DNA from 2 places in the Streptomyces sp. NPDC021020 genome. Region 2 is predicted to be linked to the other one. Evidence: riboswitches for the same ligand, from Rfam matches in the RefSeq annotation. Region 2 holds a riboswitch; the other holds the start of a gene.
What was found. Region 2 has a riboswitch for glycine ahead of gcvT (glycine cleavage system aminomethyltransferase GcvT). Riboswitches for the same ligand answer to the same signal wherever they lie in the genome.
Positions count from the first base shown of each region.

Region 1: another riboswitch for glycine. It lies ahead of gcvP (aminomethyl-transferring glycine dehydrogenase); the one in region 2 lies ahead of gcvT (glycine cleavage system aminomethyltransferase GcvT).

Region 1 covers NZ_JBIRQQ010000011.1:302,386-310,154, reverse strand. The annotation lists gene ACH4SL_RS30455 (MerR family transcriptional regulator) at 1-718, shown strand, start outside; gene ACH4SL_RS30450 (bifunctional nuclease family protein) at 809-1,282, shown strand; gene ACH4SL_RS30445 (MerR family transcriptional regulator) at 1,554-2,153, shown strand; gene ACH4SL_RS30440 (DNA polymerase IV) at 2,253-3,671, shown strand; gene ACH4SL_RS30435 (PRC-barrel domain-containing protein) at 3,685-4,119, opposite strand; glycine riboswitch at 4,264-4,373, shown strand; gene gcvP (aminomethyl-transferring glycine dehydrogenase) at 4,560-7,454, shown strand; gene ACH4SL_RS30425 (DUF5999 family protein) at 7,565-7,769, opposite strand, start outside.
Region 2 covers NZ_JBIRQQ010000004.1:558,371-566,139, forward strand. The annotation lists gene gcvH (glycine cleavage system protein GcvH) at 1-279, opposite strand, end outside; gene gcvT (glycine cleavage system aminomethyltransferase GcvT) at 359-1,498, opposite strand; glycine riboswitch at 1,671-1,777, opposite strand; gene ACH4SL_RS14210 (enhanced serine sensitivity protein SseB) at 1,959-2,711, shown strand; gene ACH4SL_RS14215 (enhanced serine sensitivity protein SseB C-terminal domain-containing protein) at 2,915-3,637, shown strand; gene ACH4SL_RS14220 (DUF885 family protein) at 3,659-5,167, opposite strand; gene ACH4SL_RS14225 (cysteine desulfurase family protein) at 5,258-6,424, opposite strand; gene ACH4SL_RS14230 (thioesterase family protein) at 6,650-7,513, opposite strand; gene mnmA (tRNA 2-thiouridine(34) synthase MnmA) at 7,753-7,769, shown strand, end outside.

The DNA of each region.
Region 1 (7,769 bases), on a different contig from region 2:
CGGCACCGCCGCCACGGACGGCGCACTGCTGAGCATCGGCGCCGTACTGGGGCAGCTGCAGGACGAATTCCCCGAGGTCACGATCTCCAAGATCCGCTTCCTGGAGGCCGAGGGCCTGGTCGAGCCGCGACGGACCCCGTCCGGTTACCGGAAGTTCGCCGCGGACGACGTCCAGCGGCTGGCGTACGTGCTGCGGGTGCAGCGCGACCACTACCTGCCGCTGCGGGTGATCAAGGAGCTGCTGGAAGGTCTGGACCGCGGCGAGCAGCCGGTTCTGCCGGCGCTCGCCGCCGCCGAGCCCGCCCAGGAGGCCCCTGGAGGCACCGCGGAGGCCCTGGCGGCGGCGCACGGGCCACGGCTGGGCCGGGAGGACTTCCTGGCCGCCACCGGGGCCGACGAGGCGGAGCTGGCCCAGTGGGAGTCCTACGGGCTGGTCGAGACCGCCGGCGAGGGCGGTTACGAGGCCGAGGCGGTCACGATCGGGCGGCTCATCGCCGACCTGGGCCGCTACGGGCTGGAGCCGCGGCACCTGCGGGCGGTCAAGGCCGCGGCGGAGCGGGAGGCGGGCCTGGTGGAGCAGCTGGTGGCGCCGCTGCGCCGGCACCGCAACCCGCAGACCCGGCGACACGCCGAGGCCACGGCGGAGGAGCTGGCCGAGCTGTCGGCCCGGCTGCACGCCGCGATGCTGCGCTCGGCCTTGCGGCTGCGGCTGCGCTGACCGGGCATTCCCGCCGCCCGGTACGAACCGGACGCGGTGCCCGCCGTGCCCGACTACCCAAACCCGGCGGGCACGTCCTAGGGTTGACGTGTGAACGAGCTCGATGTTGTGGGTGTCCGGGTGGAAATGCCCTCGAATCAGCCGATCGTGCTCCTGCGTGAAGTGGGAGGCGACCGGTACCTGCCCATCTGGATCGGGCCGGGCGAGGCCACCGCCATCGCCTTCGCGCAGCAGGGCATGACGCCTGCGCGACCGCTGACCCACGACCTCTTCAAGGATGTGCTGGAGGCCGTGGGACAGACGCTCACCGAGGTCCGCATCACCGACCTGCGGGAAGGCGTCTTCTACGCCGAACTGGTCTTCGCCAGCGGTGTCGAGGTCAGTGCCCGTCCGTCCGACGCCATAGCGCTCGCGCTGCGCACGGGTACGCCGATCTACGGCAGCGACGGGGTGCTGGACGACGCCGGGATCGCCATTCCGGACGAGCAGGAGGACGAGGTGGAGAAGTTCCGCGAGTTCCTCGACCAGATCTCGCCCGAGGACTTCGGTACCAGCAACCAGTGACCACCGGCGGCCGCGGGGCGTCCGGCGAGCGGCCGGACGGCGTGCTGCGTGCGCGGTGATCCGCGGGGTGACCAGGGCAATGTTGTCACCATGAGGCCATCCGGGGAGGAATTCCCGGGTCCGGTCACATCAAACCACTCCTGGGGTGACTTTCACTCGGCGTGCCGAGTGTGGCGATCGTTGACGCACCCCTGGTGACTGCCTACCGTCGAAGTGGAAAGTCCCGTGGCACGTGCGCGCGGTGTCGGGGACGAGAAGGACGGAGGGCGGCGTGAGAAGCACCGGCGACGGTTCGGCGACCGGCGGCCCGTATCCGGCCAGGGGGGCGCTGGCCCGCGCGGCCGAGCCGGGGCCCGTGCCCGCGGCCGAGCCCGCACCGGAGCTGGTCGGCTACCGCGGCCCCACGGCCTGCGCGGCGGCGGGCATCACCTACCGCCAGCTCGACTACTGGGCCCGCACGGGTCTGGTCGAGCCCAGTGTCCGCCCGGCCTACGGCTCGGGCGCCCAGCGGCTCTACAGCTTCCGTGACGTGGTCGTGCTCAAGATCGTCAAGCGGCTGCTCGACACGGGCGTGTCCCTGCAGAACATCCGCACGGCCGTACGCCAGCTGCGCTCGGTCGGCCCGGCCGAGCTGGCGAGGATGACGCTGATGAGCGACGGCGCAACCGTTTACGAGTGCACCTCGCCCGCCGAGGTCGTCGACCTGCTCCAGGGCGGGCAGGGCGTCTTCGGCATCGCCGTCGGCGTGGTGTGGCGGGATGTCGAGAGCTCGCTGTCCGAGCTGCACGGTGAGCGGGTGGACACCGGCGAGACCCTGGTGGGCCACAACCCCGCCGACGAGCTCGCCAGGCGGCGCAACCGGGCGGTCTGACCCGGTCCGCGGACCCGTCGGCGGCCCGGCCGCGGGACACGGGCGCCATGGCGTACACATGTACGGTCATTGTCGGTGGGATGGGGCACGATCGAGGGTGTGAGAAGTGCGCCGACGATCCTGCATCTGGACATGGACGCGTTCTTCGCCGCGGTCGAGCAGGCCTCCAAGCCGAGCCTGCGGGGCAAGCCGGTGGTGGTCGGCGGCCTCGGGCCCCGCGGCGTGGTCGCGACCGCGTCCTACGAGGCGCGCGTGCACGGCGTCCACTCCGCGATGGCCACCGCGCACGCCCGCCGGCTCTGCCCGAACGCCGCGTATCTCGTACCGCGCTTCTCCCTCTACCGGGCGGTCAGCGACATCGTGATGGGGCTGCTCGGCGCGGTGTCCCCGCTGATAGAGCCGCTGAGCCTGGACGAGGCCTTCGTCGACCTGGAGGCGGGCGAGCAGACCGGTGGGCCCCGGGAGGTCGCCGAGCGGCTGCGGGCCGACATCCGCGCCGCCACGGGCCTGACGGCGTCGGTGGGGCTGGCCGGGTCCAAGCTGCTCGCCAAGATCGCCTCGGAGCAGGCCAAGCCGGACGGCCTGGTCGTCGTCGAGCCCGGCACGGAGCGCGCGCTGCTCGACCCGCTGCCGGTGCGCACCCTGTGGGGCGTGGGCCCTGCCACCGCCGAGCACCTGCGGCGGGCCGGCATCCTCACCGTCGCCGAGATCGTGCAGGCCGGGGAGCCCGAACTGGTGCGGCTGCTCGGCAAGGCGCACGGCAGCTCGCTGCACGCCATGGCCGCGGGGCTGGACAACCGCCCGGTGGTCGCCGACCGGGACGTGAAGTCGATCTCCGTCGAGGACACCTTCGACACCGACCTCACCGACCGCGCCCGGGTGCGGTACGAGATCGACCGGCTCGCGGAGCGCTGCGTGCAGCGGCTGCGCGGCGCGGGCCGCTCCGGGCGGACGGTCGTGGTGAAGATCCGGCGGTACGACTTCTCCACGCTCACCCGCTCCGAGACGCTGCGGGCGCCCACCGACGACCCGGCCGTCGTACGGGAGACCGCGCGCCGGCTCGTCGAGGCCGTCGACACCACCGGCGGGGTGCGGCTGCTCGGCGTGGGGGTGTCCGGGCTGGCCGACTTCACGCAGGAGGACCTGTTCGCGCAGGCGGCTCAGGCGGCCGAGGACCAGGCGCTGGAGGCCGGGGCGGGCGATACGGCGGAGGGCGCCGCCGCCTCGCCCGAGCCGCCGCCGGCCGTGTCCGCCGAGCAGGACCTGCCCGCCGCGCCGCCGCCGGAGCCCGCGCCCGGCAGCCGCTGGCTTCCCGGTCAGGACGTCGAGCACGGCGTGGAGGGGCGCGGCTGGGTGCAGGGCAGCGGCGTCGGCCGGGTCACCGTACGCTTCGAGGTCCCGTCGGACACCGCGCCGGGGCGGGTGCGCACGTTCGGGGTCGAGGATCCGGCTCTCACGCACGCCGAGCCGCTGCCGCTGGGGCCTTCCGTTCCCGACCGGGGGCTGCTCGCCGGGTGAGGCGCCGCGGGGGTCAGCCGGCGTCGTCCGGGCGGCGGTCGCCGGAGGGCAGGTCGCCGAAGTCGCGGGGGCCGGTGCCGGTGCCGCCGGGGGAGCCGGGGCCGTCGGCGGATCCGGGCGGGCCGGGCGGTTCGGTGGGGACGTCCATGCCGTAGTGGTGGTAGAGCTGGAGCTCCTGTTCGGGCGACAGATGCCGTCCCACACCGAAATCCGGCGCGTCCCTGATCAGCGACTTCTTGTACGGCACCCGCAGCGCCTCGCCCACCAGCTCGCTCGGCTCCAGCGGGATGAACGCGTCGCGGGTGAAGAAGCCGGTGCGCACCGCCGCCCACTCCGGGCTGCCGGTCGCGTCGTCGAGGTACACCTCGTCCACCGTGCCGATCTTCGTACCGTCACGGTCGACAGCGCGGCGGCCGATGAGGCTTCGCGGATCGATATCGGTCTGCACGGGTCCTCCAACCAGCGTCCCAGCAACATCCCAGCAACAGCGACACCTGCTGGATACCACCAAAAGCCACATCGCGGACGCTGTCGACCCGAACCTCCGGGCGGTGGGCGCGCAGATCCCGCTGGTAGGCTGGACGAAGGCTGTAGACCCCATGCGGGAGAGTCCTCCGGGCACCTGCCACAGCGGCAGACCGGGGGCGCCGAAGGAGCAAATCCTCCCCGGAATCTCTCAGGCACCCGTACCGCAGGGGCGAGGTCACTCTGGAAAGCAGGATCCGCCCCGAGCAGCGCCGTTCGGGGGACGGGTCTTCACCGAAGGTGAAAGTCTGCCCGCGCGCGGGTAAGGCGAAGCTCTCAGGTACTGATGACAGAGGGGGAGGCCGTACGGGCGCCCGCGCCGGGTGCCCCCGAAGGTCGTCGCAGACCAGGAGGCCTCCGCAGATGACTGATCCGACCGCACGCCGACTTCCGCTCGCCGAGCTGGAAGCCGGACTGCCCTTCGCCCGCCGGCACATCGGCCCCGACAGCTCCGCGCAGGCCAAGATGCTCGCCCAGGTGGGCTACAGCTCGCTGGACGAGCTGACGGACGCGGCCGTGCCGGACACCATCACGAGCGCCGCGGCCCTCGCGCTGCCGCCCGCCCGCACCGAGGCCGAGGCGCTGGCCGAGCTGCGCGCGCTGGCCGCCCGCAACCAGGTGCTCGCGCCGATGATCGGCCTGGGCTACTACGGCACCTTCACCCCGCCGGTGATCCTGCGCAACGTCATGGAGAACCCGGCCTGGTACACCGCCTACACCCCCTACCAGCCGGAGATCTCGCAGGGCCGGCTGGAGGCGCTGATCAACTTCCAGACGATGGTCGCCGACCTCACCGGGCTGCCCACCTCCGGCGCCTCGCTGCTCGACGAGGGCACCGCGGCGGCCGAGGCGATGGCGCTGTCCCGCCGGGTCGGGAAGGTCAAGGAGGGCGTTTTCCTGGTCGACGCCGACACCTTCCCGCAGACCACCGCCGTCATCGGCACCCGCGCCGAGCCCACCGGTGTCGAGGTGGTCGTCGCCGACCTGAGCGACGGCATCCCCGCCGACGTGGCCGAGCGGGGGGTCTTCGGCGTCCTGCTGCAATACCCGGGGGCCTCCGGCGCCGTCCGCGACCTGCGGCCGGTCATCGAGCAGGCGCACGGCCTCGGCGCGGTCGTGACCGTCGCCGCCGACCTGCTGGCGCTGACCGTGCTGGCCTCGCCCGGCGCGCTCGGCGCGGACATCGCGGTCGGCACCACCCAGCGCTTCGGCGTGCCCATGGGCTTCGGCGGCCCGCACGCCGGCTACATGGCGGTGCGCGAGTCCTACGCCCGCAACCTGCCCGGGCGGCTCGTCGGCGTGTCCGTCGACGCCGACGGCGACACCGCCTACCGCCTCGCCCTCCAGACCCGCGAGCAGCACATCCGCCGCGAGAAGGCGACCAGCAACATCTGCACCGCCCAGGTGCTGCTCGCCGTGATGGCCGGCATGTACGCCGTCTACCACGGGCCCGAGGGCCTGGAGCGGATCGCCCGCCGCACGCACCGCTACGCGGCCGTCCTCGCCGAGGGGCTGCGCGCGGCCGGCGTCGAGATCGTGCACGGGGCGTACTTCGACACGCTCACCGTGCGCGTGCCCGGACGGGCCGCCGAGCTGGTCGCGGCAGCCCGCGCCGCCGGGGTCAACCTGCGGCAGACCGACGACGACCTGGTCGGCATCGCCTGCGACGAGACCACCACCCGCGCCCAGTTGGCCGCCGTGCTCGCCGTCTTCGGCGGCACCGCCGACATCGAGGAGCTGGACGCCACCGCCGCGGAGGCGCTGCCCGGCGAGCTGGCCCGCAGCGAGCCGTACCTGACGCACCCGGTCTTCCACCTGCACCGCAGCGAGACCGGCATGCTGCGCTACCTGCGGCGGCTGGCCGACCGCGACTACGCGCTGGACCGCGGCATGATCCCGCTGGGCTCGTGCACGATGAAGCTCAACGCGACCACCGAGATGGAACCCGTCACCTGGCCGGAGTTCGCCGCGCTGCACCCCTTCGCGCCCGCCGAGCAGGCCGACGGCTACCTGGCGCTGATCCGCGGCCTGGAGGAGCAGCTCGCCGAGGTCACCGGCTACGACAAGGTCAGCCTCCAGCCGAACGCAGGGTCGCAGGGCGAGCTGGCCGGGCTGCTCGCGGTACGCGCCTACCACCGCGCCAACGGCGACACCGGCCGTACGGTCTGCCTCATCCCGTCCTCGGCGCACGGCACCAACGCCGCCAGCGCGGTCATGGCCGGCATGAAGGTCGTCGTGGTCAGGACCGGCCAGGACGGTGACGTGGACGTGGCCGACCTGCGCGCCAAGATCGAGCAGCACCGCGAGCAGCTGGCCGTGCTGATGGTCACCTACCCCTCCACGCACGGTGTCTTCGAGGACAACATCACCGACATCTGCGCCGCCGTGCACGACGCGGGCGGCCAGGTCTACGTCGACGGCGCGAACCTCAACGCGCTCGTCGGCCTCGCCCGCCCCGGGCGCTTCGGCGCCGACGTGTCGCACCTGAACCTGCACAAGACCTTCTGCATCCCGCACGGCGGCGGCGGCCCCGGCGTCGGCCCCGTCGCGGTCCGCGCGCACCTCGCCCCGTACCTGCCCAACCACCCGCTCCAGCCGGCCGCCGGCCCCGCCACCGGCGTCGGCCCGATCAGCGCCGCGCCGTGGGGCTCGGCCGGCATCCTGCCCATCTCCTGGACGTATGTGCGGCTGATGGGCGCCGACGGGCTGCGCGAGGCGACGCAGCAGGCGGTGCTCAGCGCCAACTACGTCGCCAAGCGGTTGGAGCCGCATTACCCCGTGCTCTACACCGGCCCCGCGGGCCTGGTCGCGCACGAGTGCATCGTCGACCTGCGGCCGCTGACCAAGGAGACCGGGGTCACTGTCGACGACATCGCCAAGCGGCTGATCGACTACGGATTCCACGCCCCGACCATGTCCTTCCCGGTCGCCGGCACGCTGATGATCGAGCCGACCGAGAGCGAGGACCTGGCGGAGCTGGAACGCTTCTGCGACGCGATGATCGCGATCCGCGCCGAGGTCGACAAGGTCGCGGACGGCCAGTGGCCCGCGGACGACAACCCGCTGCGCAACGCCCCGCACACCGCGGCCGCGCTGGGCGGCGACTGGGAGCACCCGTACAGCAGGCAGGAGGCCGTCTTCCCGGCGGGCGTCCGGGCCGCGGACAAGTACTGGCCGCCGGTGCGCCGTATCGACGGGGCCTACGGCGACCGCAACCTGGTCTGCTCCTGCCCGCCGCTGGACGCGTACGACAGCTGAGGCGGGGCACCCGCGGCCGGACATGGCAAAGCCGGTTCCCTTGGCGACAGGGGAACCGGCCGGGTGTCGGGCGCGGCGGGCCCGCTGGTGCGGGTGTCTGATCCCGCCGGTCAGGCCGCTGTCGTGACCTGCTCGCTGCCGAGCGGGCGGTGCGGGGCGATGATCTGCCCGTCGGGCAGCAGTTCGCCGGTGTCCTCGAAGAGCAGCACACCGTTGCACAGCAGGCTCCAGCCCTGCTCCGGGTGGTGGGCCACGGTGAGGGCGGCCTCACGGTCGGGGCCGTCGGCGGAAGGGCACTGCGGTTGGTGCTGGCAC
Region 2 (7,769 bases):
GTTGACCAGCGAGGGATCGTCGGCCACGTCCTGGTTGACCTCGGTGACCTCGCCGGACACCGGGGCGTACAGCTCGCTCACGGACTTGGTGGACTCCAGTTCACCGCAGGTCTCGCCCGCGGTGACCGTCGCCCCCGCCTCGGGCAGCTGGACGAAGACGACGTCACCGAGCGCGTCGGCGGCGTGCGAGGTGATGCCCACGGTGGACACCCCGCCCTCGGCGGGCGAGACCCACTCGTGCTCCTTGCTGTAGCGCAGGTGCTCAGGATTGATGCTCATGACGGAATTCTCCCGGATACGAAGGGTTGCTGGTGGAGGCGGCGCGGCAGCCTGTGGATAACTCTCGTCACCCGCCGGCTCAGCGCTCGCGGCGGTAGAAGGGCAGTGCCACGACCCGGTACGGCTCCCGGCTGCCCCGGATGTCGACGGCGATGTCCGGCGTGCCGGGCGCGGCGGCGGACTCGTCGACGTACGCCATCGCGATGGGCGCCCCGAGCGTCGGCGACGGGGCTCCCGAGGTCACCTCGCCGACGACCGCGCCGTCCGGGCCGGTGACGGTGTAGCCCGCGCGCGGCACCCGGCGGCCCTCGGCGACCAGCCCGACGAGCGTGCGCGGCGGCTGCTCGGCGGCGCGTGCCGCCGCGGCGAGCAGCGCCTCGCGGCCGACGAAGTCGCCCGGCTTGTCGAACTTCACGACGCGCCCGAGCCCGGCGTCGAAAGGCGTCACGTTCGCCGTCAGCTCGTGCCCGTACAGCGGCATACCGGCTTCCAGGCGCAGCGTGTCGCGGCAGGACAGGCCGCACGGCACGAGCCCGGCCTCCGCCCCGGCCGCCAGCAGCGCCGCCCACAGCTTCTCGGCGTCCGCGGGCGCCACGAAGAGCTCGAAGCCGTCCTCGCCGGTGTAGCCGGTGCGCGCGATCAGCGCCGGCACCTCCGCGACCGTGCCCGGCAGCCCCGCGTAGTAGCGCAGGCCCGGCAGATCCGCGTCGGTCAGCGACCCGACGATGCCGGGCGCCTCGGGGCCCTGCACGGCGAGCAGCGCGTACGCCTCCCGGTCGTCGGCCACGGTCGCGTCGAAGTCCGCCGCCCGCAGCGCGAGGGTGTCCAGCACCGTCTGGGCGTTGGAGGCGTTGGCCACGACGAGGTAGCGCTCCTCGCCGAGCCGGTAGACGATCAGGTCGTCCAGGATGCCGCCGTCCGGGGCACACACCATCGTGTAGCGGGCCCGGCCGACCGCGAGGGCCGACAGGTGGCCCACCAGGGCGTGGTCCAGCGCCTGCCCGGCCTGCGGGCCGGTCACGGTGATCTCGCCCATGTGGGAGAGGTCGAAGAGCCCGGCGGCGGTGCGCACCGCCTGGTGCTCCTCGCGCTCGCTGCCGTACCGCAGCGGCATGTCCCAGCCGGCGAAGTCGGTCATGGTGGCGCCCAGCGCGCGGTGGACCGCGTCGAGCGCGGTGCGGCGCGGTGCGGCGGGGGAAGGGCTCGGTGCTGCGCTCATCGAAGGTGCTCCCAAAAGCGGCGGACGGGTCGTGGACTGCCGGCCGGGGCTGACCCCGGCCTCCCCATCTGTCATCGGAACCTGAGAGGTTCACCGTGACCCTGCGGGCCCCGGCTTGCACCTTGGGTGGGGCGGGACCGGTGAACGCGGCCCGCCCGCTTTTCAGATCTGCCTCGTCCGCGCGGTATCTGTGCCTGAGAGATTCAAGGGAGGACTTGCTCCTTCGGCGCCCGGCCCCCGCCGTCGTCCGGTGGGGCGGAACTCTCCCGCGCGGCCTCCAAACGGCCGCTATGCGAATTGTGGGTGCTGCTCGTGCCGTCGGCGCAGGTCACGCCCTTCCCGCCGACGGTACGCGCCGCCATCATCGCATGCCCGGGCGGGCGTGGCGGCCAGCCGATAGGGTTTCCGGGCAGGCAACGGGTGCCGCCGACGGCGGCACACAGCGCGGACGAGGATGGACATGGACAATCCGGCACCGTACATATGGCCGGCGAACGAGCTGGAGGAGGTGCTCGCGGCCAGCCTCGGCAATCCCGCCGCGACCCCCCGGCTGCTGGAGGTACTCGGCCGCTCCCACGTGTGGGTGCCGCTGCCCAACGGCGGATCGGCCGCGTCCACCGACCTCGACCTGCCCACCGTGGAGCTGGGCGGCGCGCCCTATGTGCCCGTCTTCAGCTCGGAGCAGCAGTACCGGCTCGCCGCCGAGGGCATGTCCTGCACGGTCGCGCCGGTCCGCGACTTCGCCCGCGGCCTGCCCCCGATGGTCGGTATCGCCGTCAACCCCGGCGGGGCCGTGGGGGTGCCGCTGCCGCCCGCCGCGGTCGCCGAGCTGTGCCGCGGGTCCCGGCCGCCCGGGGCGTTCGGGGAGCAGGTCCCCGGCGGGGCCCGGGTGCGGCTGTGGGAGCCCGCGCCGGACGAGGAGCCGGTCGACTTCCTGGCCATCGCCGCCGCCGAGTACGCCGTCACCCCCGTGGTGCTGAGCGCCCGCCGCGCCATGGCCGCGGTCGAGGAGGAGCCCCCCGCGCTCTTCGTCGGCGTCGAGCTGGACGGCTGGCAGGAGAGCGACCGCGCCGCCGCCATGGACGCGCTCGGCCGGGCGCTGGGCGCCGCGCCGCTGCCCTGGCCGGTCCATCTGATCCTGCTCGACGTGGCCCAGGACCCGGTGGCCGACTGGATGCTGGAGACCGTCCGGCCCTTCTACGCCCGGGACTGACTCCGGCAGATGCCCGGTGCGGGCGTATACGAGCCGTATACGAGCCATTTAGTCCGTGCCGCTTGAGTCGGTCAGCGTTCCACCGGCCAGAGCCGACCTGATTTGATGGCGTAATGACGGCGTAAGACGAACAGACGGGAAAGGGGCGGTCCGACGTGATCGCGGGCGCGCACGGCGGCGCGGCGGCCGGCCATGTGGAGCAGATGCTGCTCCAGGTGGCGCCGGGCCGCTACGACGCATACGAGAACCTGCTCGCGTCGCTGGCCGACGGCCAGGTCTGGATGCTGCTGTGGCAGGGCGCGCCCGGCACCCCCGACGCCCAGTACGCGGCGATGGAGGTCTCCGGCCACCGCTACGCCCCGTGCTGCACCTCCCCGCGCGAGCTGGCCGCCAGCGGCTGGAACCGCGAGCACGAGGTCGCCGCGGGCCGGGACATCGCGCTCGCCCTCTTCCCGGACCACTGCGGCCTGTGGCTCAACCCGCACGCCCCCGGCGGCGGCGTCGGCATCCCCTGGCCCGACCTGCGCCGGATCGCCGCGGGCCTGGACCTGCTGCCCGCGGGCCCGCTGCGGATCGGCGAGCCGACGGTGCAGATGCCGCAGTTCTACGCGCTGCTGGCCACGGCGGCGCAGCGTACGCCCGCGGTACGCGCGCTGCGGCAGGCGTGGGTGCAGCCCGCGCTCGGCGAGGCGTACCTCGCGATCGGCGTCGAGGTCTACGACTCCTCGCCGCAGGCGGTGGAGGCCGTACGGCTGATGATGCAGCAGGCCGTGCCCGGCGTCCCGGAGGGCCTGCCGGTCTCGACGGTCGCCATGTCCGACCCGCACGACCCGGTGGCGATGTGGCTGCGCGCCAACGCCCAGCCCGTCTTCGACCGCGACGCCTTCAGCAGCCCGCCCGCCTGGGGCCCGCCGCCGCGCTACTGAGCGCCGGGGCCGCGAGGCCCCCTACGCCCGCGCTCCGGCGTCCAGCAGGCCCAGCGGCGGCGCGCCGAGCGCGAGCAGCTGGGCGTGGAAGCCGGGCACCGAGAAGCCCGGCGAGCGCTCCGCGCGCTCGCGGGCCCGCATGATCTCCAGCTTCCCCCACGTGTACCGCCCGTATCCGGCGTCGAAGGTCCCGCGGCGCGCCTCCGAGGCGGCCCCCGCGGGGGCCAGATGCGCGTCGCGCACGAACAGATGCGTGGCCTCTGCCACGTCCATCGCCCCGGTGTGCAGCCCGATCGCGCACGTCAGCCGGGTCACCCGGACCAGTGCCTCCAGGGCGACGCCGATCGCGAAGCGCGGGTCGCGCGCCCGGAAACCCTCGTCGAGGCAGACCTCCTCGACGTAATGTGCCCAGCCCTCGCAGAAGGCCAGGCTGTGCAGCACCCGGCGGACCGGGCCCGCCGCCCGGCGCAGGGCGCGGCCGTGCGCGAAGTGGCCGGGCGCGACCTCGTGCACGGTGATCGACGGCAGACTGGTGCGGCTGAAGACCGTCAGCCACTCCTCGCGCTCCTGCGCTGGCCAGTCCGGCTCCGGCGGGGTCACGTGGTACCAGGACGGCGTCTCGGGCTCGCCGGGGCCCGCCCACGTCATCATGGCCATCGCCCAGCGGCGCGAGGGCGGCGCGGGCCCCACCAGGCACTCGCCGTCGAGGTAGGGGGCGAGCTGCCGCTCGCGGGTGAAGGCGATGACCTCCTCGGTGAGCCGGGTGGCGGCCGGGATGACGCCGTCGGCGCCCGGGTGGTCGGCGAGCAGCTCGGGGATCAGGTCGTCGACCGACCGGCGCGGGTCGAGCGCGCGGCAGGAGTCGGCGAGCAGCTGGCCGAGCCGTACGCGCTCCCGGTCCGCCGACTCGGCCAGGGCCGCCAGGTCCACCCGCACGCCCTCCTGGGAGCCCATCAGCGCGGCCAGACCGGGCCCGCCGAGCCGCGGGTCGGGGTCGCCGTGCTCGGCGGCGTGTTCGAGGTGGGCGGTCAGCCGGGCGTGCGCGTCCAGCGCGTCGGCCTCCACACCCTCGTCCGGGTCGAGGCCGAAGGCGAGCCCGCGGGCCGAGCCGAGCAGCGCGGAGGCGACGGGCGCGCTCACCCGGTCGAGCGAGGCCAGGGCGGCGTCCACCGCGTCCGGCCACTGCGCGAGGTGCCTGCGGCGCGCCGCGGCGCGCTCCTTGCGGGGGGCGTATTCCCGGTCGTAGCAGGCGAGTTCGAGGTTGGACAGATGGGGGTAGGGGTCGCGCCGGTGTATCTCCAGTTCGCCGTACTGGACGCGTACGGCCTCCTCGAAGACGCTCAGGTGCGCCTCGTCGTGCGGGTCGGGGAGGCGTGGCGTATTGCGCCGGGCCGTGTCGACCGCGGAAAGGGCGCGGCGTATTCCGTCGGGGGAGAGGTCCTGCACGCGGCCGTCGTACTCGTGCAGCCCGGCCATCTCCCGGACGGTGGGCATCATCAGGTCGCAGACCGCGCGGAGCCGATCATCCATGCTCCGACCGTAGCGTTGCGCGCGCCGCCCGTCTGCCCGCGGGTCGGGCGAGTCGGGGCGGGACGGTGTGTCCGCCCGCGGACGGCTCCGTCAGGTCTGGCCGGCGGTCCTGGCGCGCTCGACGGCCGGGCCGATCGCCCGTACCAGCTCGGCGACCTCCCCGGCGGTCGTGGTGTGGCCGAGCGAGAAGCGCAGCGTCGCGCGGGCGTCCGGGGCGGGGCGGCCCATGGCGAGCAGCACATGGCTGGGCTGGGCGACGCCCGCGGTGCAGGCCGAGCCGGTGGAGCAGGCGATGCCCTGCGCGTCCAGCAGCAGCAGGAGGGCGTCGCCCTCGCAGCCGGGGAAGGTGAAATGTGCGATCGAGGCGAGCCGGCCCCCCTCGGCCGGGTCGCCGTTGAGCACCGCGTCCGGCACCGCTGCCCGCACCCCGCGCACCAGTTCGTCGCGCAGCGCGCCGACCTGCGCGGTGAATTCCGTGCGGTGCCGCGCCGCGAGCGTGCCCGCCGCCGCGAAGGCCGCGATGGCCGGTACGTCGAGGGTGCCCGAGCGGCTGCGCTCCTGCTCGCCGCCGTGCAGCAGCGGCACGGGGGTGTCGTCGCGGCGCAGCAGCAGCGCGCCGACCCCGTAAGGGCCGCCCACCTTGTGCCCGGTCACGGTCATGGCGTCCAGGCCGGAGGCCGCGAAGTCCACGTCGGCCTGCCCGAAGGCCTGCACCGCGTCGGAATGCATCGGCACCCCGAACTCCGCGCACACCGCGGCCAGCTCCGCGGCCGGGAGGATCGTGCCGACCTCGTTGTTCGCCCACATGACGGTGACCAGCGCCGTCTCGTCCGGGTGCGCCGCCAGCGCCGTACGCAGCGCCTCCGGGTGCACCCTGCCGTAGGAGTCGACCGGCAGCCACTCCACGACCGCGCCCTCGTGGTCGGCCAGCCAGTGCACCGCGTCCAGCACGGCGTGGTGCTCCACCGGGCTCGCCAGCACCCTGACCCGGCGCGGATCGGCCGCCCGGCGCGCCCAGAACAGGCCCTTGACGGCCAGGTTGTCCGACTCGGTGCCGCCGCCGGTGAAGACGACCTCGCTCGGCCGGGCGCCCAGCGCCTCGGCCAGGGCCTCGCGGGATTCCTCGACCGTGCGCCGGGCCCGGCGGCCGGCGGCGTGGAGTGCCGAGGCGTTCCCGGTCACCGTGAGGTGCGCGGTCAGCGCCTCGACCGCCTCCGGCAGCATGGGCGTCGTGGCGGCGTGATCGAAGTAGGCCATGGTCCGTCGATTCTACGGTCCGCGCGCCGCCCGCCTCCCGGCACTCTCCGCACGCCCCGCGGAGCCGGGCACGAGGGCCGTACCGGACGGCAATATGCCGGGGTCAGGCGCGCGCGGGACGCGCACCAGCCCGCGAGGGCCGTACCGACCGGCAATGTGCCGCGGTCAGGGGCACAGTGCGCGTGCCATCTCACACGGGCCGCGCCGGCCGGCAATGTGCCGCGGTCAGGCGCGCAGGGCGCGTGCCAGCTGGCGGGACTGCGCCACCAGCCGGTCCTGGGAGTCCCACACCTCGGCGTCCTCCTCCAGCAGCCCGCCCGCCAGGTTGCGGGTGGAGATGGCCACGCGTACCGGCCCCGGCGCCGGGACGGCCCGCAGGTGGACGGTCAGCTCGACCGTCGGCACCCAGCCGGCCAGGCCCAGGTCGAAGGCGGTCGGCGGCAGGGCGTCGACGGCGAGCAGCAGCGACAGGGCGTCGTGGTCGCGCCCGTCCGCCAGGCCCAGCCAGCCGCGCATCTCGCCGGCGCCGGAGGGCGCCCCGAGCGCCCAGCCCGCGGTCGCGGGGTCGAGGCGCAGGTCGAGCCGGTCGAGGATCGCGGTGGAGCCGGTGACCGGACCGGCGCCGGGCGGCGCGTCCTGCGAGCCGACGCAGTCGCCGTACGCCGGCATCAGCGGCGGCTTGGCCGAGGTGCGGACGTCGTCGGGGAGCGCCGCGAGGTCGCCGTAGCCGGCGATCACCCGGATCCGCTCGACCTCGCGGCCCTCGGCGTCGCGCTGGTACAGCGAGGCCTGGCCGGTGGACATGCTCCGCCCGGCCCGTACGGTCTGCGTCCTGACCACCGCGGGTCCGGGCTCGGAGGCCGTCAGGTAGTGCGCGGTGATCGTCAGCGGGTCGGGGTGCGGCAGCGCGGCGCGCAGCGCGCGGGCGACGACGGCCAGCAGGTAGCCGCCGTTGACGGCCCTGATGATCGTCCAGCCCGCGGAGAGCCCGGCGTCGTACGTGCCCGGCTCGTCCGGCCGCGCGACCACTGCCGTGTCGCGGTCGAACTCGCTGTCCCCGATGGCCGCGCGGGCCGGTGCATCTGCCATGAATCGATGTTACCCATCGGTAGTCGCCGGTTGTCCAGCCCCCCGGGGCGGTCCGCCGCGCCACCGCCCCGCCGGGCGGTCCCGCACAGGCTGCCGGGGGTCTTCCGGAGGTGCAACGCCCGGGACCCGCGCGCCTCTTCCGCCTCCGCGGCCCGGATCCGGAACGGGTCGCACCAGGGCCGCGGCAGGCCTGTGGATAACGAGGAGGCCCGCCGGGAGCGGGCCGTTACCCTGGACAGGTGAACGACTTCCCCCA